DNA from 4 places in the Streptomyces globisporus C-1027 genome. Region 1 is predicted to be linked to each of the others. Evidence: riboswitches for the same ligand, from Rfam matches in the RefSeq annotation. Region 1 holds a riboswitch; each other region holds the start of a gene.

Evidence for each region. A riboswitch is a leader RNA that binds a small molecule or an ion and turns the genes downstream of it on or off. The one in region 1 is predicted to bind cyclic di-AMP.
Region 2: linked by a shared signal. The riboswitch ahead of WQO_RS32470 (transglycosylase SLT domain-containing protein) and the one ahead of WQO_RS27075 (M23 family metallopeptidase) in region 1 are both predicted to bind cyclic di-AMP.
Region 3: linked by a shared signal. The riboswitch ahead of WQO_RS30800 (LysM peptidoglycan-binding domain-containing M23 family metallopeptidase) and the one ahead of WQO_RS27075 (M23 family metallopeptidase) in region 1 are both predicted to bind cyclic di-AMP.
Region 4: linked by a shared signal. The riboswitch ahead of WQO_RS21890 (C40 family peptidase) and the one ahead of WQO_RS27075 (M23 family metallopeptidase) in region 1 are both predicted to bind cyclic di-AMP.

Annotation. Positions count from the first base shown of each region.
Region 1 covers NZ_CP013738.1:6,135,362-6,140,770, forward strand. The annotation lists gene WQO_RS27070 (M16 family metallopeptidase) at 1-1,336, shown strand, start outside; cyclic di-AMP (ydaO/yuaA leader) riboswitch at 1,580-1,746, shown strand; gene WQO_RS27075 (M23 family metallopeptidase) at 1,761-2,576, shown strand; gene WQO_RS27080 (GntR family transcriptional regulator) at 2,757-3,464, shown strand; gene WQO_RS27085 (HPr family phosphocarrier protein) at 3,649-3,930, opposite strand; gene WQO_RS27090 (bifunctional acetate--CoA ligase family protein/GNAT family N-acetyltransferase) at 4,027-5,409, shown strand, end outside.
Region 2 covers NZ_CP013738.1:7,347,449-7,352,857, reverse strand. The annotation lists gene WQO_RS32485 (NAD(P)H-dependent amine dehydrogenase family protein) at 1-738, shown strand, start outside; gene WQO_RS32480 (carboxymuconolactone decarboxylase family protein) at 735-1,214, shown strand; gene WQO_RS32475 (GMC oxidoreductase) at 1,288-2,931, opposite strand; gene WQO_RS32470 (transglycosylase SLT domain-containing protein) at 3,094-3,930, opposite strand; cyclic di-AMP (ydaO/yuaA leader) riboswitch at 3,934-4,092, opposite strand; gene WQO_RS32465 (FAD-dependent oxidoreductase) at 4,576-5,409, shown strand, end outside.
Region 3 covers NZ_CP013738.1:6,978,140-6,983,548, reverse strand. The annotation lists gene WQO_RS30805 (SGNH/GDSL hydrolase family protein) at 1-608, opposite strand, end outside; gene WQO_RS30800 (LysM peptidoglycan-binding domain-containing M23 family metallopeptidase) at 771-1,730, opposite strand; cyclic di-AMP (ydaO/yuaA leader) riboswitch at 1,734-1,894, opposite strand; gene WQO_RS30795 (tyrosine-protein phosphatase) at 2,339-3,151, shown strand; gene WQO_RS36490 (DUF6126 family protein) at 3,186-3,359, opposite strand; gene WQO_RS30790 (helix-turn-helix domain-containing protein) at 3,423-4,031, opposite strand; gene WQO_RS30785 (aspartate aminotransferase family protein) at 4,095-5,409, opposite strand, start outside.
Region 4 covers NZ_CP013738.1:4,945,168-4,950,576, reverse strand. The annotation lists gene pcrA (DNA helicase PcrA) at 1-1,970, opposite strand, end outside; cyclic di-AMP (ydaO/yuaA leader) riboswitch at 2,261-2,427, shown strand; gene WQO_RS21890 (C40 family peptidase) at 2,435-3,622, shown strand; gene WQO_RS21885 (hypothetical protein) at 3,677-4,030, opposite strand; gene WQO_RS21880 (C40 family peptidase) at 4,233-5,312, shown strand; gene WQO_RS21875 (LuxR C-terminal-related transcriptional regulator) at 5,335-5,409, opposite strand, start outside.

The DNA of each region.
Region 1 (5,409 bases):
CCGCCCCTGGGCCTTCCCGGCGCCCGAGCGCGGCGCTCTGCCCAACGGGCTGACCGTGCTGCGCTGCCACCGCCCCGGCCAGCAGGTCGTCGCCGTGGAGATCTTCCTGGACGCACCGCTGGAGGCCGAGCCCGAGGGCCTCGACGGCGTGGCCACGATCATGTCGCGGGCGCTCTCCGAGGGCACCGACAAGCACAGCGCCGAGGAGTTCGCCGCCGAGCTGGAGCGCTGCGGCGCCACGCTCGACGCGCACGCCGACCACCCCGGCGTCCGGGTCTCCCTGGAGGTCCCGGCCTCCCGGCTGGCCAAGGCGCTCGGCCTGGTCGCCGAGGCGCTGCGGGCCCCCGCCTTCGCCGAGAGCGAGATCGAGCGCCTGGTGGGCAACCGCCTCGACGAGATCCCGCACGAGCACGCCAACCCGTCCCGGCGCGCGGCCAAGCAGCTCTCCAAGGAGCTGTTCCCGGCCACCGCCCGGATGTCCCGCCCGCGCCTGGGCACCGAGGAGACGGTCCGGCGGATCGACGCGGCCGCCGTGCGCGCCTTCTTCGACGCCCACATCCGCCCGTCCACCGCGACCGCCGTGATCGTCGGAGACCTGACCGACATCGACCTGGACGCGCTGCTGGCGGAGACCCTCGGCGACTGGTCGGGCAACACCGCCCAGGCCCGCCCGGTGCCGCCCATCACCGCGGACGACACCGGCCGCGTGGTCATCGTGGACCGCCCCGGCGCGGTCCAGACCCAGCTGCTGATCGGCCGCATCGGCGCCGACCGGCACGAGCGTGTGTGGCCCGCGCAGGTGCTCGGCACGTACTGCCTGGGCGGCACGCTCACCTCCCGGCTGGACCGGGTGCTGCGCGAGGAGAAGGGCTACACCTACGGCGTACGCGCCTTCGCCCAGGTGCTGCGCTCCTCCGGCCCCGACTCGGGCGGCGCCGCGATGCTCGCGATCAGCGGCTCGGTGGACACCGAGTCCACCGGACCGGCCCTGGACGACCTCTGGAAGGTCCTGCGGACGCTGGCCGCCGAGGGGCTGACCGACGCCGAGCGCGAGACGGCCGTGCAGAACCTGGTGGGCGTCGCCCCGCTGAAGTTCGAGACCGCCGCCTCCGTCGCGAGCACGCTGGCCGACCAGGTCGAGCAGCACCTCCCCGACGACTACCAGGCCCACCTCTACGCCCGGCTCGCCGAGACGGGCACCGTGGAGGCGACCGCCGCCGTGGTCAACGCCTTCCCGGTCGACAGGCTGGTCACGGTCCTCGTGGGAGACGCCTCGCGGATCGCCGAGCCGGTGAAGGCTCTCGGTATCGGAGAGGTGTCGGTCGTCACCGGCTGACACCGCCCGCGGAACCGGCCGCCACCGTGCGACCACCGCCGCGAACAGGACCCCGACGGAAGGAATTTCGTCGGGGTCCTGTGCTTTTGCCTGCTTGGTCTGCTTCGCACCCTTTTGGGGAGGTGGTTGCCTGTCTGCCCTGTGGGATGCGCGACAAATCTCCTTGTCCGTTTGGTGATGGGAAGTCGCCCCGCCTAGCGTCGGCCCGGCTGTCCGTCACCCGAATGCCGCAGCCGCGGCGCCGGGCAGTCATCGCCGAGTCCCCGTCAGGCGCGAGCCTGGGGAGCCGGGGACCCACGCAGTCCCTGGGGTGAATCGGAGGCCCGTGCCGCGAACCGGCGCGGGGATCCGTAGGAGACCTTCCTGCTCCGAACCCGTCAGCTAACCCGGTAGGCGAGAAGGAAGGAAAGGAACCAGCCCCTCCATGGCGTTCACCCGTGCCACCGGGAAGCACCGTGCCCCGAGCCGCCTCACGCGCCGGAGCGCCCAGGCCGCCGGCATCGCGGCCCTGGCCACCACCGGAGTCCTCGGCTCGCTGTCCTCCCCGGCCCTCGCGGCGGACTCCGAGGCCGCCAAGGTCGCCGACACCGGCCTCACCCAGGCCATCTCCCTCGACACCACCCTCGCCGAGCAGATCGACGCGCAGGCCCACGCCCAGCAGCGGCAGGCCGACGCGGTCGCGAAGGCGAAGGCCAAGGCGGCCGCAGAGGCCCGCGAGAAGGCCGCCAAGGCCAAGGCGAAGGCCGAGGCCGAGCGCAAGGCCGAGGCCCGCGCCAAAGAGGTCCGCGAGGAGAAGGCCCGCGCCGCCCGCGCCGCCGAGCGCGCCCGGCTGAACGCCTTCCACCTCCCGGTCGCCGGCTCCCACGTCACCACCGGCTACAACACCGGCGGCTCCCTCTGGTCCTCCGGCAGCCACTCCGGCGTGGACTTCCAGGCCGCCTCCGGCAGTTCCGTCGTCGCGGTCGGTTCCGGCACGGTCGTCGAGGCCGGCTGGGGCGGCGCGTACGGCAACAACATCGTGCTCCGGATGGCGGACGGCACCTACACCCAGTACGGCCACCTCTCCTCGATCGGCGTCTCCGTCGGCCAGAGCGTCTCCTCCGGCCAGCAGATCGGCCTCTCCGGCTCCACCGGCAACTCCACCGGCCCGCACCTGCACTTCGAGGCCCGCACCACCCCCGACTACGGCTCCGACATGGACCCCGTCGCCTACCTGCGCTCCCACGGTCTGAACGTCTGACCCCGCCCCGCGCGACCCACCGTCCGAAGGCCCCGGCACCCGCCGGGGCCTTCGGCAATTCCCGCGTGAAGATATCCGTGGATTCCGACCTGCCATCGGAAATTCCAGCGGATTGTCATAGAGTCACGGAACAGACGTCGGGCGGCCGCGTTTCGCGGGGATCAAGGCGGAGGTTCGGATATGCGCATTCCCGCGCATTCGGTATGCACGGCGATCCGTGACGACATCGTCTCCGGTGTCTACGAGCGCGGCAGCCGCCTCACCGAGGAGTTGCTGGCCCGCCGCTACGGGGTCTCCCGCGTCCCGGTCCGCGAGGCGCTGCGCACGCTGGAGTCCGAGGGGTTCGTGGTCACCCGCCGACACGCCGGCGCCTGTGTCGCCGAGCCCACCGTCCAGGAGGCCGCCGACCTCCTGGAGGTGCGGATGCTCCTGGAGCCGCTGGGCGCGGCCCGCGCAGCCCAGCGCCGTACCGAAGCCCACCTCAAGGTGCTGCGCGGTCTGGTCAGGCTGGGCCAGGAGCGGGCCCGCCGGGGCGAGGGCGAGGATCTGCGCTCGCTGGGCGGCTGGTTCCACGAGACCCTCGCCCAGGCCTCCGGCAGCCCCGGGCTCATCGCGCTGCTCACCCAGCTCCGGCACAAGATCGCCTGGATGTACGCGGTCGAGCAGCCGGCCCGCCCGGTCGAATCCTGGGCCGAGCGCGGCGCGATCGTCGACGCCGTGGCGCGCGGCGACGCGGAGCGGGCGAGGGCGCTGACCGCCCAGCACGCGGAACGCTCCACCGCCGAGCACCGGCTCCGCCGTGCGGATCTCCCGGGGCGCCGCGCCGCCCCCGTTCCCCCGGTGAGAAGTTCGCAACACGGCGTAAACACGGCGGGCGTCCGGCATTAACAGAAGCGCCGTATACAAAGAGAAGTAATTTCGGGGCGCCATTTCACGCTGCCCGCATTATCGAGGTGCGGATCTTCCCCGGGTCTTTCCCGATTCCCGGAAACGGAAGAGCCGTGGCCTGTGAAGGGATCACGGGTCACGGCTCTCGCGGGGGTCGCATCCGGACGGACCGGAGACGGAGGGGTCAGACGGTCTCCGGAAGCTCTTCCAGGCCCTCGGCGACCAGCTTCGCCAGCCGGTCCAGAGCGGCCTCGGCGTCGTCCGCGTCGGACGCGAGCACGATCTCCTCGCCACCCTGCGCGCCCAGACCGAGCACGGCCAGCATGGAGGCGGCGTTCACCGGGTTGCCGTCGGCCTTGGAGATCGTCACGGGGACGCCGGAGGCCGTGGCGGCACGGACGAAGATGGAAGCGGGGCGGGCGTGCAGGCCCTCGGCCCAACCGACGTTTACGCGGCGCTCAGCCATGGTTCTGCCCTTCACATATCAACGGTTGTCTAGACCAGTCTCTCATGCAGTGCGTGGTGCTGTGCCCGGCCTCCCGTCCGGCCGTAGGCTTTGGCCATGGAGCCCACGCCGGAACAGAGTCCGCATCACGCGTACCCCGATCACTGGGAAGCGGACGTGGTGCTCCGGGACGGGGGCACCGCGCGCATCAGGCCGATCACCACGGACGACGCCGAGCGACTGGTCAGCTTTTACGAGCAGGTGTCCGACGAGTCGAAGTACTACCGCTTCTTCGCCCCGTATCCCCGCCTATCCGACCGGGACGTGCACCGCTTCACCCATCACGACTACGTCGACCGGGTGGGACTGGCGGTCACGATCGGCGGCGAGTTCATCGGGACCGTCCGCTACGACCGCATCGACGACCGGGGCCGCCCCGCCTCCGCCCCCGCCGACGAGGCCGAGGTCGCCTTCCTCGTCCAGGACGCCCACCAGGGCCGCGGCGTCGCCTCGGCGCTGCTCGAACACATCGCCGCGGTCGCCCGCGAGCGCGGCATCCGGCGCTTCGCCGCCGAGGTGCTCCCCGCCAACAACAAAATGATCAAGGTGTTCCGGGACGGTGGGTACACCCAGCGCCGCAGCTTCGAGGACGGCTCCGTCCACCTCACCCTCGACCTCGAACCCACCGAGAAGTCCCTCGCCGTCCAGCGCGGCCGCGAACAGCGCGCCGAGGCCCGCTCGGTGCAGCGCCTCCTCGCCCCCGGTTCCGTAGCGGTCATCGGCACCGGCCGCACCCCCGGCGGCGTGGGCCGCACGGTCCTGCGCAACCTCCTCGCCGCCGGCTACACCGGCCGCACCTACGCCGTGAACCGCGCCTTCGACGAGGGCCTCGCCACCCTCGACGGCGTCCCCGCCCACCGCTCGCTCGGCGAGATCGACGAGCAGGTCGACCTCGCCGTCATCGCCGTCCCCGCCCACCGCGTCCCCGACGCCGTCGCCGACTGCGGCGAGCACGGCGTCCAGGGCCTGGTCGTCCTCTCCGCCGGTTACGCCGAGCGGGGCGCCGAGGGCCGCGAGCTCCAGCGCGAACTGGTCCGCCAGGCCCGCTCGTACGGTATGCGGATCATCGGCCCGAACGCCTTCGGCATCATCAACACCGCCGAGACCGTCCGGCTGAACGCCTCCCTCGCCCCCGAGTCACCCGCGCGCGGCCGGATCGGCCTGTTCACGCAGTCCGGCGCGATCGGTATCGCCCTGCTCTCCGGCCTCCACCGGCGCGGCGCGGGCCTGTCCTCGTTCATCTCGGCGGGGAACCGGGCCGACGTCTCCGGCAACGACTTCCTCCAGTACTCCTTCGAGGACCCGGACACCGACGTCGCCCTGCTCTACCTCGAATCGCTCGGCAACCCCCGCAAGTTCACCCGCCTCGCCCGCCGCACCGCCGCCGTCAAGCCCGTCGTCGTGGTGAAGGGCGCCCGGCACAGCGGCACCAATCCGCCC
Region 2 (5,409 bases), 1.2 Mb from region 1:
CCCGAGCTGCGGGACCCGGTCCTGGCCGCCGTCGCCGAGGGCGGCGGCTCCCTCTTCGTCTCCGGTGTCGACCCCGGCTGGGGCAACGACGTCCTGCCCCTGCTGGTCAGCGGCCTCGGTACCGAGGTGGACGTCATCCGCTGCCAGGAGATCTTCGACTACTCCACGTACGAGCAGGAGGATTCGGTACGCCATCTCATCGGGATGGGCCATCCGATGGACTACCAGCCGCTGATGCTGGCGGAGAGTATTCCGACGATGGTGTGGGGCGGTCAGATACGTCTGATGGCACGGGCGCTGGGCGTCGAACTGGACGAGATCCGCGAGACGCTGGACCGGCGGGCGCTGGAGACGGCGGTGACCACGCGCACGATGGGTGCGTTCGCGGCGGGCACCCAGGGCGCCGTGCGCTTCGAGGTGCAGGGCATCGTGGGCGGCGAGCCCCGGATCGTCATCGAGCACATCACCCGGATCCACGCCTCGTGCGCCCCGGACTGGCCCTCCCCGCCCGACGGGGTGGGCGCGCACCGGGTGGTGATCGAGGGGCGGCCCCGTATCGAGGTGACGGTCGAGGCCTCGGACGAGGGCGAGAACCGGTCGGCGGGCGGCAACGCCACCGCGGTCGGGCGGCTCGTCTCGGCGATCGACTGGCTGGTGGACGCGAAGCCGGGGCTGTACGACGCACTGGACGTTCCGCTGCGGCCTGCGGTCGGCAGGCTGGGAAGGAGACCGGCATGATCATCGACATTCCGGAGGGCCAGGAGCCCATCGGTTACGTGTGGGGGGAAATGGTCCCCGGCATCGGCGTGGCGGCCGCCACGTTCTCGATGTCCGTCTACGAGCACACGACCCTGGGGCTGCGGGAGTTCGAGGCGGCCCGGCTGCGGGTGGCGCAGATCAACGGGTGCCTGTTCTGCCTGGACTGGCGGACCGAGCGGGACGGGGCGAAGGTCGAGGAGGAGTTCACCGAGGCGGTGACCCGGTGGCGTACGACCGAGGCCTTCGACGAGCGGACCCGGCTCGCTGCGGAGTACGCCGAGCGGTACACGCTCGACCACCACGGTCTGGACGACGCCTTCTGGCAGCGGATGACCGCGCACTACAGCCAGGCGGAGATCGTGGAGCTGACGATGAGCATCGGCTCGTGGCTGGCGTTCGGGCGGCTCAACCATGTGCTGGGGATCGACGCGGTCTGCGTTCTGCCCGGTCACTGACGGAGTCCGGGGCCGCCGGGTTGGCACTCCCGGCCCCGGGCTCTCCGTGGGCTCCCCGACGTGCGCGGGCCGCCTACAGGTCGGTCGCGATGATCCGTTCGATGTTGCGCTCGGCGAGCGCGGTGATGGTGACGAACGGGTTGACGCTGGTGTTGCCGGGGATCAGCGCACCGTCGATGACGTACAGGCCGGAGTAGCCGCGCAGCCGACCGTAGTTGTCGGTGGCCTTGTCCAGGACGGCACCGCCCAGCGGATGGTAGGTGAGGTGGTCGCCCCAGATCTTGTAGGTCCCGAAGAGGTCCGTGCGGTAGATCGTCCCCTCCTTCTTGTTGATCTTGTCGAAGATGGTCTTCGCGGCGTCGATGGACGGCTGCTTCCACGCCGTCTGCCAGTCCAGTTCCGCCCTCCCCGCCGCCGCGTTCCAGGTGAACCGGGCGCGGTGGGGGTTCTTGGTGATGGAGAGGTAGAACGACGCCCATGTCTCGATGCCGGTGGGCAGGGGGGCGACCTCGGCGAACGCTCCCCCGGCGTCCCAGTTGTCGATGCCGCCGGTGGGGATGGACGACTGGACCTTCCCGGTCGGGTCCCAGAGGTGGTTGGCCCGGCCGCACATCACGTTGCCGTTGTCGCCCCAGCCCCTGCCGATCTCGTCGTTGAGGAGAGGCAGTGCGCCGGTGGCCTTCAGGCCGACGAGCAGTTTGCTGGTGCCGACGCTGCCCGCGGCGAAGAACACCTTGTCCGCGGTGACGGTCTTGGTGACGGTGGTCCGGCCGCCGGTGTCGAGCTGGTCGATGAGCACGGTGTAGCCGCCGCCGGGGGCCGGGGTGACGGTGGTGACCTTGTGGAGCGGGGAGATGGTGACCCGTCCGGTGGCTCTGATCCGGTCGATGTAGGTCTTCTGGAGCGATTTCTTGCCGTAGTTGTTGCCGTAGAGGATCTCGGCGTCCAGCGCTGACTTGGGTACGGTTCCGGCCGCCTCCTGCTTCATGTAGTCCCAGTCGTAGACGGCGGGCACGAAGAGGAACGGGAAGCCGGAGCGCTGGGCGTGTTTTCGGCCGACCCTGGCGTACTGGTAGCAGTCGACGCTGTCGAACCAGGCGGGGTCGATGGTGGTGACGCCCAACCCGCTGTTGGCGCGCGGGTAGTAGGTGCTGTACATCTCCGCGGCGTTCACCGTCGGGAGGATCGCGCCGAAGTTCTCCCGGCGCGGGGTGACGGCCATACCGCCGTTGACCAGGGATCCACCGCCGACGCCCCGGCCCTGGTAGACCGTGATGCCGCCGAACTCCTCGGCGTCGAGGATGCCGGTGTAGCGGTTGACGCTCTTGTCGATGGGGAAGCCGAGGAAGTTGCTCAGCGGCTGCTTGGTGCGGGTGCGCAGCCAGAAGGAGCGGTCGTCCGGCCTGGTGGTGTTGGCGAAGATCTTGCCGTCCGCGCCGGGGGTGTCCCAGGCCATGCCCATCTCGACCATGTGGACGTCCGTGCCCGCCTCGGCGAGCCGGAGGGCGGCCACGGAGCCGCCGTATCCGGTGCCGATGACCAGGACCGCCACATGGGCCCCGGACCCGATCGGCGCCGCAGCCGCACGGACGCCCGCCCACGCCCGTGGAGCGTTTCCGACGATCGCCGCGGCCCCCAGAAGAGAACCTGTTCCAGTGATGAATCTTCGACGCGAAACACCTTTGGCCCCGCTGTCCTGTATGGCAGTGTCGCTCATGTGACCTCTCTCACTTTCGGCAGAGTGCAACAGGTTCTACTGCCGTTCGCGTGGTAAGTCACGAGAAACTTGGGGGTAACTTCCCGGCGACACCCCGACAGCACGAAGGGGCCCCGGACCGTGCGGTCCGGGGCCCCTTCGTGCTGTCGGGTCGCGGGAGGATCAGTAGGCGCCGAAGACGTTGTCGATCGAGCCGTAGCGGTCCGCGGCGTAGTTGCACGCGGCCGTGATGTTGGCGACCGGGTCGTAGCTGTCGGTCGAGGTGCCGGGCACGTGGTAGGCCTGGAACGTCGGGTCGATGACCTGGAGCAGCCCCTTGGACGGGGTGCCCTTGACCGCGTTGGAGTCCCAGTTGTTGATGGCGGCCGGGTTGCCGGAGGACTCGCGCATGATGTTGCGGTGGATGCCCTCGTAGGTGCCGGGGATGCCCTGCTCGGCCATGATCGCCAGGGATTCCTTGATCCAGCCGTCGAGGTCGTTCGTGTAGGTGACGGCCTCCTTCGCGGCGGCCGGAGCAGCCTTTGCCACGGGGGCTGCTTCGATACGCTCCGAACGGTCCGCGCGGTCCGCCGAAGCACCGCGCGCGGCGGACGGGGAAGCCTTGGATGCCTTGCCGTCCGACGAGGCGGCGGACTTGGCCCCGATGACCAGCTTGATACCCGGGTGAATGAGGTCGGGATTCGATCCGATGATCTTCCGGTTGCCTTCGTACAGCTTCTCCCAGCCGCCGCTGACGGAATGCTCACGGGCGATCTTGGAAAGGGTTTCGCCGGCCACCACGGAATGCTTGGCGGGGGCGGCCTTCGCTGCGGAATTCGCCTGGGCGACCACCGCGGCGGGCGCCACGGCCTGCGGTGCGGCGGCAGGCGCGGGAGCGGCGAAGGCGCTGGTGGCACCGATCACCGGGAGAGCGAGGACGGCTCCACCGGTGGTCACGGCGGCAAGGCCGCGGCCGAGCGAGGTGGACTTGGGACGACGGTGCTTACCCTGTGCGGGCATGGGGGATTTCCTCTCCGGCGCCTGCGAGGTGAGCTGTCGGGTTCAGACGGGAGATGTCTGGCCGCATGGTCGTGCGACTTCACCCCAAGCCGTTCCGGTTACGGATCGGCGACTTACCTGGGTCCCCCGCTCCTGCCGTACGTGAGTGGGTTTCGGATTCCCGGACGGCGGCAGGATTCGGCGTTCCATCCGGATTGACGGTGACCGTAGGCGAGAAACATCGGACGGAACAAGCCCCGCATTCCGGATTCCCTATTCCGCGCATGATCGAATAACGGAATTCCCGGATCGGGCCGCGCCGTCGTGGCGTCAACTTTCCTCGCACAGAAGGGAACCGATACGTCCGCTTCGACGTCCGCCCTCGCGGACGTGACGCTCACCACTCCCTCGCGTAGGTGGCGAAATCACACCCCAGCAAATACCCCAGCAACCCATATAAGCCCTTTATTAACCAGGAGCCCCATAGGGGTCAAATCGACCATTTCGGAATAACGAAACCGACTAAACGGGCACTCCAGGCGGGGCCGGTCGAAGGGCCCGCGCGGCGATCGCTTACGGTGTGGGGTGGAGACTAGTAAGCCAACCCTTACCTCCGACGTACGCTGTACCTGCCCGCGTTCGCCCGCCCCGAAGGATCACCACGCCATGACACGCCCCGTCCGCGTCGCCATTGTCGGAGCCGGCCCCGCCGGTATCTACGCTGCGGACGCGCTGCTCAAATCCGAGGTCTGCCAGGACCCTGGGGTCTCCATCGACCTCTTCGAGCGCATGCCCGCACCCTTCGGCCTCATCCGCTACGGCGTGGCCCCCGACCACCCGCGGATCAAGGGGATCGTGAAGGCCCTGCACCAGGTGCTGGACAAGCCCCAGATCCGGCTCTTCGGGAACGTCAGCTACCCGCACGACATCGGCCTGGACGACCTGCGGTCGTTCTACGACGCGGTGATCTTCTCCACCGGCGCCGAGGCCGACCGCGCGCTCGACATCCCCGGCATCGAGCTGGACGGGTCCTACGGAGCGGCCGAGTTCGTCTCCTGGTACGACGGGCACCCCGAGGTCCCGCGCACCTGGCCGCTCACCGCGGAGAAGGTCGCCGTGCTCGGCGTCGGGAACGTGGCCCTGGACGTGGCCCGGGTCCTGGCCAAGACGGCCGACGAGCTGCTGCCCACCGAGATCCCGGACAACGTGTACCAGGGTCTCAAGCAGAACAAGGCGCTGGAGGTGCATGTGTTCGGGCGGCGTGGCCCGGCGCAGGCCAAGTTCAGCCCGATGGAACTGCGGGAGCTGGACCACTCCCCCAACATCGAGGTCATCGTCAACCCCGAGGACATCGAGTACGACGAGGGCTCCATCGCGACCCGCCGCGAGAACAAGCAGGCCAACATGGTCGCGCAGACCCTGGAGAACTGGGCGATCCGCGATGTCGGCGACCGCCCGCACAAGCTGTTCCTGCACTTCTTCGAGTCCCCGGTCGAGATC
Region 3 (5,409 bases), 840 kb from region 1:
GGCGACAGGTGCAGCCGGTCGGCGTCCCACGCGCGGCGGTCCTGGACGGAGCGCAGCGACCACAGGTCCAGCACGGGGCACTGGTAGCGGTCGGCGATGGCCCGCAGATGGACGTTGTACGTGGCGATCTTGCCGCGCATGTGGCGCAGCACCGGGACGCCCCGGGTGTCGAAGCCGGTGGTGACCATGACCGTGCCGACGGCGTTGCTCAGATCGGCGACGGCCCGCTCGAAGCGCTCGGCGAGATCGTCGGGGTCGGCGCCGGGCCGGATGATGTCGTTGCCGCCCGCGCAGAAGCTGACCAGGTCGGGGGCCAGTTCCTTGGCCCGCGGGAGCTGCTCTTCGACGATCTGGTCGAGGAGGCGTCCTCGTACGGCGAGATTGGCGTAGCGGAAGTCCCCGTGCGGGGAGTCCTCGTACGGGGCGTCCGCGGGGCCGACCGGGTCGGGGGCCGGGAGCCGGTCGGCGAGAAGCACCGCGAAGCGGTCCGCCCACCCGACAAAGGTCCCGTCGGGGCCGGGGTCGCCGACGCCCTCGGTGAAACTGTCGCCGATCGCCGCGTACGACCCGATGGTGTGCTGCTGGTTGTTTCTCGAATCGACTGCCACAAGGACGTATCCTGCATCGTCCGATGTGACCTACGCGACCGTAATACGGGGTTGACGGGTGGTGAGATAGACCACCCGGTCAGTTTTCGGTAAACCCGGAATAAAGCGAGGGGCGGTGCGCCGCCGCGCACCGCCCCTCGGACACTTCTCGTCGCCGCTCGGTCAGACGGAGACGCCGTGCTGACGCAGGTAGGCGATCGGGTCGACGTCCGAGCCGTAGCTCGGGCCGGTGCGGACCTCGAAGTGCAGGTGCGGGCCGGTGGAGTTGCCGGTGGAGCCGGAGAGGCCGATCTGCTGGCCGCCGGTGACGGTCTGGCCGACCGAGACGTTCAGCGAGGACTGGTGGGCGTACTGGGAGTACATGCCGTCCTCGTGCTTGATGACGACCTCGTTGCCGTACGAGCCGCTGTTGCCGGCCGAGACGACGGTGCCCGGGCCGATGGCGAGGACGGGGGTGCCGGAGGCGGCCTGGAAGTCCGAGCCGGTGTGGTAGCCGCTGGACCAGCTGGCACCGGAAGCGCGGTACTGGGTGGTGACGTCGGCGTTGGCCAGCGGGGCGGACCAGCCGGAGCCGGTGGCCTCGGAGGAGCCGGTCTGCGCCGAGGCGCCGGAGCCCTCGGAGTCGTCGGCGGAGATGGTGTCGCCCTTCGGGGCCTCTTCCTTCGGCGCGGCCTTCGGGGCCGGTTCGGCCTTCTTCGGGGCGGCCTTGGGAGCGGCGGACTTCTCGGCCGGGGCGGAGCCCTTGGCGCCGAGGGTCAGCTTCATGCCCGGGTGGATCAGGCTGGGGTTGTCGCCGACGGTGGAGCGGTTGTCCTGGTAGAGCTTCTCCCACCCGCCCTTGAGCTGGTGCTCGGCGGCGATCTTCGACAGGTAGTCGCCGGCGACGACGGCGTACGTCTTCGGGGCGGCCTTCGACGCGGCGGGGGCGGCGGCCGGAGCGGTGTGCGCGGCGGCGACCGAGGCGGCGGCCGGCTTGGCGGCCGGGGCGGTCTGGCCGGCGGCGTTCGCGGCGGTGGCGCCGATGAGCGGGAGGGCGAGTGCGGCGCCGCCGGCCCCTGCGGCGAGGACGCCGCGGGAGATCGGGCCGGACTTCGGACGACGGTGCTTACCCTTTGCGGGCATGGGGAAGTTCCTCTCCGGCGCCTGCGAGGTGAGCTGTCGGGTTCGGGCTGGAGATGCCCGGTCGCATTGCGGCGACTTCACCCCTAGCCGGTCCGGATCTCTCCGGGTCGGCGGCTTACCTGGTTCCCCCGCTCCTGCCACACGTGAGTGGGTGGGTGCGAATTCCGGGCGGCGGCAGGATTAGGCGATCCGTCCGGATTGACGGTGACCGTAAACCGGTCAGGACGGGCGGAACAAGCCATCGGTTGCGCGGCGGAATCATCGATTCGATATCGCTCCGGATTTCCCGTCACACTCCGTGGATTACGGATCTTGGATTTCCGTACGGACAACGGGAATGTCCGACGGCGCGCTCACCACGGACCGTCACGGATATGATCCCGCTCACCTCCGAAATCCCATCTCCCCCATTAGCGGGGCACGTTCTGCTAAATGCCCCAATACGGACATGCTGGGGACGGAGCCCCTGACGCCACATCAGCCCGGCCTCCCCGGTACCCGTCGCCGGGGAGGCGGCCGTGATGATTTTCCGCCGAATCGATGTCGTATCGTCACGGGAGCGCCCTCGCCGGAGAGCCGCGCCGACGCCCGAGATCCCAGGAGCCCCCGTGACGCAGCAGGTGCCGCAGGTCCCGCCGACAGAGACCGTGCTGACCGGAGTCCGCAACTTCCGCGATGTGGGCGGGCTCCCCACGGCGGACGGGCGGCGCACCGCCTTCGGCCGGCTCTACCGCAGCGGCCATCTGGCGCACGCCACCGCCGAGGACGCGGCCTTCCTCGACGGCCTTGGACTGCACACGGTCTTCGACTTCCGCCACTCCGCCGACCACAAGCTCGACGGGTACGACATCGAGCTGACCGGTGTCCGCAATGTCAGCATTCCGCTCTCGGACCCGGCCGACGGCGCGGAGTTCTGGCGGCTGGTGGGCAGCGGGAACATCGAGCAGCTGCGGTCAGTCCTCTCGGGCGGCAAGGGCGTCGACCGCATGATCCGGATGTACCGCGCGACGATCGAGGACCGCACCGCCGAGCACAGCCGGGTGCTGCACGCCCTGGCCGAGGACAGCGTCCCGGCGCTGATGCACTGCGCGGCGGGCAAGGACCGGGCCGGCCTCTCGATCGCGGTCGCCCTGCTCGCGGTCGGCGTCGTTCCCGAGGCGATCGAGGAGGACTACCTCAAGTCCGACGATCTCCACCGCCGGTACAAGGTGAAGCGCTCCGACCCGTCCGGGGCCGGCATGTCGCCCGAGGTGCTGGAACTGCTGGACCCGCTGTTCGGGGCGCGGCCGGCCTATCTCGCGGCGGCCTTCACGGCCATCGAGGAGAACTGGGGAACGACGGACCGCTATCTGTCCGAGGGGCTGAAGATCTCCCCCGAGACCCGGGAGCGGCTGCGCGAGCGGCTGCTCGACGAGGGCTGACCCCTCCGGCGACCGCTCGCCCCGTGGTGGTCCGTCACTTGCTCCCGGCCACCACGAAGAGCAGGTAGAGGAAGGCCGCGACGAGGTGGCCCGCCACCAGATAGGCGAAGAGCCGGATGATGACGCCGCGCGGCATCCGCTTCTCCTGCGGGTCCTCGTTCACGCGGCGTCCGGGGCCCAGCGGGTCGTAGTGCTCGGAATCGGACATGACGGTCCTCTCTGTCGGCCTCGCGGCCGGTGGAGTGAAGGGTGGGCCGGCAGGGACGGCCGGTCAGCGCGGGTGCAGTCCGCTGCCGAGGCAGAGCTCGGCGGCGGGACTCTGCAGCAGGGAGTGGACGAAGAGCAGCTCCGCGCCGCAGCGGTCGACGGCCGCGATCCGGTGCGGGGTGAGCGAGTCGAAGTGGGCGCTGTCGCCGGGTTCGAGGTCGTGGACGGTGTCGCCGAGCCCGACCCGCAGCCGGCCCTCCAGGACGTACAGCCACTCCTCACCGGGGTGGACCCGGACGAGGTCGCCCTGGGCGCCGTACGGGACACGCACCCGCAGCGCCTGCATGGCACGGCCGGAGCCGCCCGCCTGCCGGTACATCCAGCCGTCGGCCTCCGTCCCCTCGAAGCCGCCGCCGCGGATGATCGCGTCCCGTTCGGGCGGCTGCTCGCCGAGCAGCTCGGAGACCGTCGTACCGTAGATGCGGGCGAGCCCCAGCAGCATCGGCAGCGAGGGCTGCCTGCGGCCGGTCTCCAGCCGGGAGAGATGGGCCGGGGAGAGCCCGGCCCGCTGGGCCGCGATCTCCAGGGTGAGGCCGCGGGCACGGCGCAGATCGCGCAGTCGGGGGGCGACGCCGGGGAGCTCGTCCGGCACCCCTTCGTCCGGAGGGTTCATGCCTCTATTGGGCCAGGACCTTTCCTCTGAGGCAAATAACTTGCCTCAGAGGCAAACGTCAGGTCAGCGGTTGGCCACGGCCTGCTTGACCAGCGTCCGGCCGAAGTCCCACATCAGCCCGCCGCCGCTGTGCGCGTCCTCCATGACGGAGGTGAACGCCGCCACGAACCGGTCCACCTCCGCGTCCCCGATGACCAGCGGCGGGATCAGTTTGATCACTTCGAGATGGTCGCCGGAGACCTGGGTGAGGATCCGGTGCTTCTGGAGCAGCGGCACCACGACCATCTGGGCGAAGAGACCCTTGCGGGCCGCCTGGAGCATGGTCCAGCGGCTGCGGAGCTTCAGCGAGGAGGGCCGGCCGAACTCGATGCCGATCATCAGCCCGCGGCCGCGCACCTCGTGCAGCAGTTCGTAGCGGTCCACCAGGGCCGCCAGCCGCTCACGCAGCAGATCACCGGTGCGCCGGGCGTTCGCGACGGTCTCCTCGTCCTCCATCACCGTCAGGACCGCGAGCCCGGCCGCCATCGCCTGGGCGTTGGAGCCGAAGCTCGCGGAGTGGACGAGGACCCGGTCCATCGAGGAGTAGACCTTGCGGAAGATCCAGTCCTTGCCGAGGGTCGCGCCGACCGGCACATAGCCGCCGGAGAGGGCCTTGGCCACGCACACCAGATCGGGCTCCACCCCCTCCTCGTGCTGGTAGGCGTAGAAGTCCCCGGTGCGCCCGAGGCCCGTCTGGACCTCGTCGGCGATCAGGAGGGCCTTGTGGCGGTGCAGCAGCTCCTGGGCCTCGCGCAGATAGCCGGGCGGCGCGGCGTGCACGCCCTTGCCCTGGATCGGCTCGACGACCAGGGCCGCGACGTCGCCCCGCTTCAGCTCGCGGCGCAGCGCGTCGAGGTCGCCGAGCGGGACGGCCGTATCCGGGAGCAGCGGGGCGAAGCCGTCGCGGAACCCGCTCTCCCCGTTGACGGACAGCGAGCCCGTGGTGAGCCCGTGGAAGGCGTGGTCGCAGTAGAGGACCCTGGGTTTCCCGGTGGCGTACCGGGCGAACTTGAGCGCTGTCTCGACCGCTTCCGTGCCGCTGTTGCCGAAGAAGACGCGGTCCAGGTGCGGGCTGTGGGCCAGCAGTTTCTCGGCGAGCAGTCCGGGCAGCGGCTGGCAGTCGAAGCGGGTGAGGTCGGCGAGCTGGGCGTCGAGCACGTCGTGGAGGGCCTTGCGGACGACCGGGTGGTGCCGGCCGATCCCCATGACGCCGAACCCGGCGAGCATGTCGAGGTAGTCGTTGCCCTCCGCGTCCCAGAAATACGCGCCCTCGGCCCGCTCGTAGACCTTGTCGAAGCCGATGGTGTGCAGCATGCGCGGCAGTTGGTGGTTCAGGTGG
Region 4 (5,409 bases), 1.2 Mb from region 1:
ATGTGCGGGAAGACGCCGTCCTCCAGGCCGGTGAGGAAGACGACGGGGAACTCCAGGCCCTTCGCGGTGTGCAGGGTCATCAGCGTGATGACCCCGGAGCCGTCCTCGTCCTCGTCGGGAATCTGGTCGGAGTCGGCGACGAGCGCGACCTTCTCCAGGAACTCCGCGAGCGTGCCCGCGCCCTCCTCCTCGCCGCGCTCCTGCTCGAATTCGAGGGCGACGGCGGCGAGTTCCTGGAGGTTCTCGATGCGGGTCTCGTCCTGCGGGTCGGTGGAGGCCTGGAGCTCGGCGAGATAGCCCGTGCGCTCCAGGACGGCTTCCAGCACGACGGCGGGTCCGGCGCCGGACTCGACGATCGTGCGCAGCTCCTCCATCAGCGTGTTGAAGCGCTTGACGGCGTTGGAGGAACGGGCGGCCATGCCGTACGCCTCGTCGACGCGGCGCAGCGCCTGCGGGAAGGAGATCTTCTCGCGCATCGACAGGGCGTCGATCATGGCTTCGGCGCGGTCGCCGATGCCGCGCTTGGGGACGTTGAGGATGCGGCGGAGCGGGACGGTGTCCTCGGGGTTGGCGAGGACGCGGAGGTAGGCCAGGACGTCCCGGACCTCCTTGCGCTCGTAGAAGCGCACGCCGCCGACGACCTTGTAGGGCAGGCCGACGCGGATGAAGATCTCTTCGAAGACACGGGACTGGGCGTTGGTGCGGTAGAAGACGGCGACGTCGCCGGCCTTGGCGTCGCCCGCGTCGGTGAGCCGGTCGATCTCGTCGGCGACGAACTGCGCCTCGTCGTGCTCGGTGTCGGCGACATAGCCGGTGATGCGGGCGCCGGAGCCGGCGTTGGTCCAGAGGTTCTTCGGGCGGCGGCTCTCGTTGCGCTCGATGACGGCGTTGGCGGCGGAGAGGATCGTCTGCGTGGAGCGGTAGTTCTGCTCCAGCAGGATCGTCGTCGCGCTCGGGTAGTCCTCCTCGAACTGGAGGATGTTGCGGATGGTCGCGCCCCGGAAGGCGTAGATCGACTGGTCCGCGTCACCGACCACGCACAGCTCGGCGGGGGCGTCGTTCTCCCCGGCCGGTCCGACCAGCTCACGGACCAGGGTGTACTGGGCGTGGTTGGTGTCCTGGTACTCGTCGACGAGGACGTGGCGGAAGCGGCGGCGGTAGTGCTCGGCGACGTCCGGGAAGGCCTGGAGGAGGTGGACCGTCGTCATGATGATGTCGTCGAAGTCCAGGGCGTTGGCCTCGCGGAGGCGCGCCTGGTAGAGCGCGTACGCCTGCGCGAGGGTCTTCTCGAAGCCGTCGGCGGCCTGTCCGGCGAAGGTCTCCTCGTCGATGAGCTCGTTCTTGAGGTTGGAGACCTTGGCGGTGAAGGACTTCGGCGGGTAGCGCTTGGGGTCGAGGTCCAGATCGCGGCAGACCAGGGCCATCAGCCGCTTGGAGTCGGCGGCGTCGTAGATCGAGAAGGACGAGGTGAAGCCGAGCTTCTTCGACTCGCGGCGCAGGATGCGGACGCAGGCGCTGTGGAAGGTCATGACCCACATGGCGTTGGCGCGCGGACCCACGAGCTGTTCGACGCGCTCCTTCATCTCCCCGGCGGCCTTGTTGGTGAAGGTGATCGCGAGGATCTGCCCGGGGTGCGTGCCGCGCTCGGCCAGCAGGTGGGCGATGCGGTGGGTGAGCACCCGGGTCTTGCCGGAGCCGGCCCCGGCGACGATGAGCAGCGGGGACCCGGCGTGCACGACGGCGGCGCGCTGCTCGGTGTTGAGCCCGTCGAGCAGCGCGGCGGAGTCGATCGCCGGGCGCGGGTGACCGTCCCGGTAGTACCCGTCCCGGGGCGGCGGGGGCGCGTCGTAGACGCCCTCGAAGAGTCCCTCCGGCACCGCTTCGGGCGCGTGGTCCTCGGGGGGCGGCGGGGGGCCGTCCTCCGCGGGCTGGAGGCCGGTCAGGAAACTGTCGTCAAAGAGGCTGCTCATCGCCTCCCGAGTCTAGGCGGCCGGACTGACAACGTTCGGCCGAAGCCGGGAAGCGGTAGGAAGCGGCCGCCGGAACCGGGGAATCGCCCGCCCCTCACCCGTACGCAGGGAGAACGGACGTCCACGTTCCGTGAAGGAGCGCCCGGTCGGAGGGGGTGTCGGACCCCCGATCCGGAAAGGTCACGAAAATGTATCGGGCATATAGCTCATCGTCCTTCCCAGCGGTGGGGCGCTTTGGCTAGCGTGCTCGGTCAGGTGATCCGTACCTCCCTGAGGCGAACCGCGCCTAACGGACACCTCTGCCGAATCCGTCCTGCCCTCCTGGCAGTGCGGAACCGGGGACCCACACGCAGAACCGGGGTGAATCGGTCCGTGCCCTCGCATGCGGACCGTAGGACAGCCTTCCGTTCCGTCCGAACCCGACAGCTAACCCGGTAGGCGGTCCACGGAAGGAGATGCCGGTCTTGGCATCGCATCGCAAGCCGCGCACGAAGGTGCGCACCACCACCCCCGCCGTCGGGCTGACGACGGCCGCGCTGGCCTCGGTGACGTTGCTCTCCACGCAGAGCGCCACGGCGGCGCCCGCGGAACCGAAGCCCGCCATCGAGGACGTGCAGAGGAAGGTCGACGCCCTGTACCGGCAGGCGGGCTCGGCGACCCAGGAGTACAACCGGGCCAAGGCCGTCTCCTCCTCGCAGCAGAAGAAGGTCGACACGCTGCTCGCGGACGTGGCGAAGCGGACCGAGCGGATCAACGAGGCGCGCCGGGCGCTGGGCTCCTACGCGGCGGCCCAGTACCGCGACGGCGGCATCGCGCCCACGGCGACGTTCTTCCTCGCGGACGATCCGCAGGGGTACTTCGACCAGAGCCGGCTGATGGACCGGGCGACGGAGCGGCAGCAGAAGGCCGTGAGCGACTTCCGTTCGCAGCAGGCCTCGGCGGCGAAGAAGCGCGCGGAGGCCGTGAAGAGCCTGGAGACGCTGACCGAGACGCAGGCCACGCTCGCCTCCAGCAAGAAGGACGTCCAGACCAAGCTGACCGAGGCGCGCGGGCTGCTGTCCCGGCTGACCGCCGAGGAGAAGGCGCGGCTGGCGGAGCTGGAGCGCAAGAAGGAGGCCGAGGCGAAGGAGAAGGCGGCGAAGCTGGCCGCCCGCCAGGCCGCCGAGGCGAAGGCGAAGGCCGAGGCCGAGGAGAAGGCCCGCGAGGAGGCCGCGAAGGAGACCGGCGGCGGTTCGGGTCCCGGATCGGGCGCCGGTACGGGCACGGGTCCGGGGTCCGGCTCCGGCACGGGCAGCGGTTACGCCGCCAAGGCGGAGAAGGTGCTGGCCTTCGCCCGCGCCCAGATCGGGAAGCCGTACGTGTGGGGGGCGACGGGCCCCTCCAGTTACGACTGCTCGGGGCTGACGCAGGCGGCCTGGCGGGAGGCGGGCGTGACCCTGCCCCGGACCACCTGGGACCAGGTGAAGGTCGGCACGCGCGTCGCCACGTCCGACCTCCAGCCCGGGGACCTGGTCTTCTTCTACGACGACATCAGCCACGTCGGTATCTACAAGGGCGACGGGATGATGGTCCACGCCCCGAAGCCGGGTGCGAACGTGCGCGAGGAGTCGATCTACTACATGCCGATCTACGGGAGCGTCCGCCCGGCGTGACACAGCGGCGGGGCGGCCGGTGAGCGGCCGCCCCCGCAGAGTGCGGGTCCGGCCTCAGGTCCAGACCGTGGCGATGAAGATGTTGACGGTCGTCAGAGCGCCGACCGCGATGAACGCACCCTTGTCGACCTTCTCCTCGTCGCGCTTGACGTAGACCAGGGCGAGGATCACGACCAGCAGCGCCAGCTTGATGCCGATCTTGACGTTGTTCACGGTCTGGTCGTCGGCCTGGTTGAGGCCGACCAGGGCCACGCCGGTGACCAGCATGGTCAGCGCGCCGTGCAGCATCGCGGGGGTGAACCGGGCGGTCCCCGCCCCCATGGCCTTCATCTGCGTCAGGAAGCCGCCCAGCAGGGAGGCGATGCCGATGATGTGCAGGGCGACGAAGACATTGATGAGTACGTCCATGGCTCGGGAGCCTAGCCATGGCCAAGGTTTTACCTTTCAGTGAGGCAAGCCTTCCTCGATCGCTTCGATCATCCGTGACCGGCGAAACGTCACATCAGGGCAATAGCTGTCATGGCGACTCTTTTCTACGCGCCGGGATTAGCGTCCATCCCGGACCCGCCGCCACCCCCGGCGGACAGCCGAGAGGAAGGATGCCGCCCCCGTGGCAGCGCACCGCAGGTCAGCTCATCGAAAACCCAAGCAGCGCCCGCTCACCGGCCCTGCTGCCCGCACCGCCGCCACTCTGGCGCTCGCCGGGGCCGCCACCGCCGGATCGGTCACCGGAGCGGGCGCGGCCCCCGCCGAACCGGCCCCCACCGCGGCCCAGGTCAAGGCGAAGGTCGACCGGCTCTACCACGACGCCGAGGTCGCCACCGAGAAGTACAACGGTGCGAAGGAGAAGGCGGACGCCGCGACCCGCACCGTCGACGCCCTGACCGACGAGGCCGCCCGCCGCACCGACCGCCTCAACACCGCCCGGCACGCGCTCGGTTCGCTGGCCACCGCGCAGTACCGTTCCGGCACCCTGGACCCGGCCCTGCAACTGGCGCTCTCCTCCGACCCCGACGCCTATCTGGAACGCGCCTCCTACCTCGACCGGGCGGGCGACCGGCAGACCGGGCTGCTGCGCAACATCAAGCGGCAGGTCTCCCGCATCGCCCAGGTCAAGGCCCGCGCCGACGAGGAGACCGAGCGCCTCGCCGCCCGCCGCACCGAACTGCGCGAGCACCGCACCGCGATCCGCACGAAGCTGGCCGACGCCCGGAAGCTGCTGGACACCCTGACGGCCGACGAGCGCGCCGACGTCGAGCGCTCGGCCGACGCCCGGCACGGCGGCGGCCCGGCCCACGCCGACCGCTCCACCGCCCGCAGCGGCCCGGTCTCGGCACCCGACTCCCGCGCCGGGCAGGCCATCGCCTTCGCCCACGGCGCGATCGGCAAGCCGTACGTCTGGGGCGCGACCGGCCCGAACGCCTTCGACTGCTCCGGCCTCACCCAGGCGGCCTGGAAGGCGGCGGGCGTGAGCCTGCCCCGCACCACCTACACCCAGATCAACGCCGGACAGCGCATCCCGCGCTCCCAACTGGCCCCCGGCGACCTGGTGTTCTTCTACTCCGGGATCAGCCACGTCGGCCTCTACATCGGCGACGGCCGGATGATCCACGCCCCGCGCCCGGGAGCACCGGTGCGCATTGCGCCGATCGACCAGATGCCGTTCGCCGGAGCGACCCGGGTGGCGTAGGTCCGGTCAGCGCGCCCCGGCCTCAGACCAGCCGTCGTGCCGTCGCCCAGCGGGTCAGTTCGTGCCGGTTGGAGAGCTGGAGCTTGCGCAGCACCGC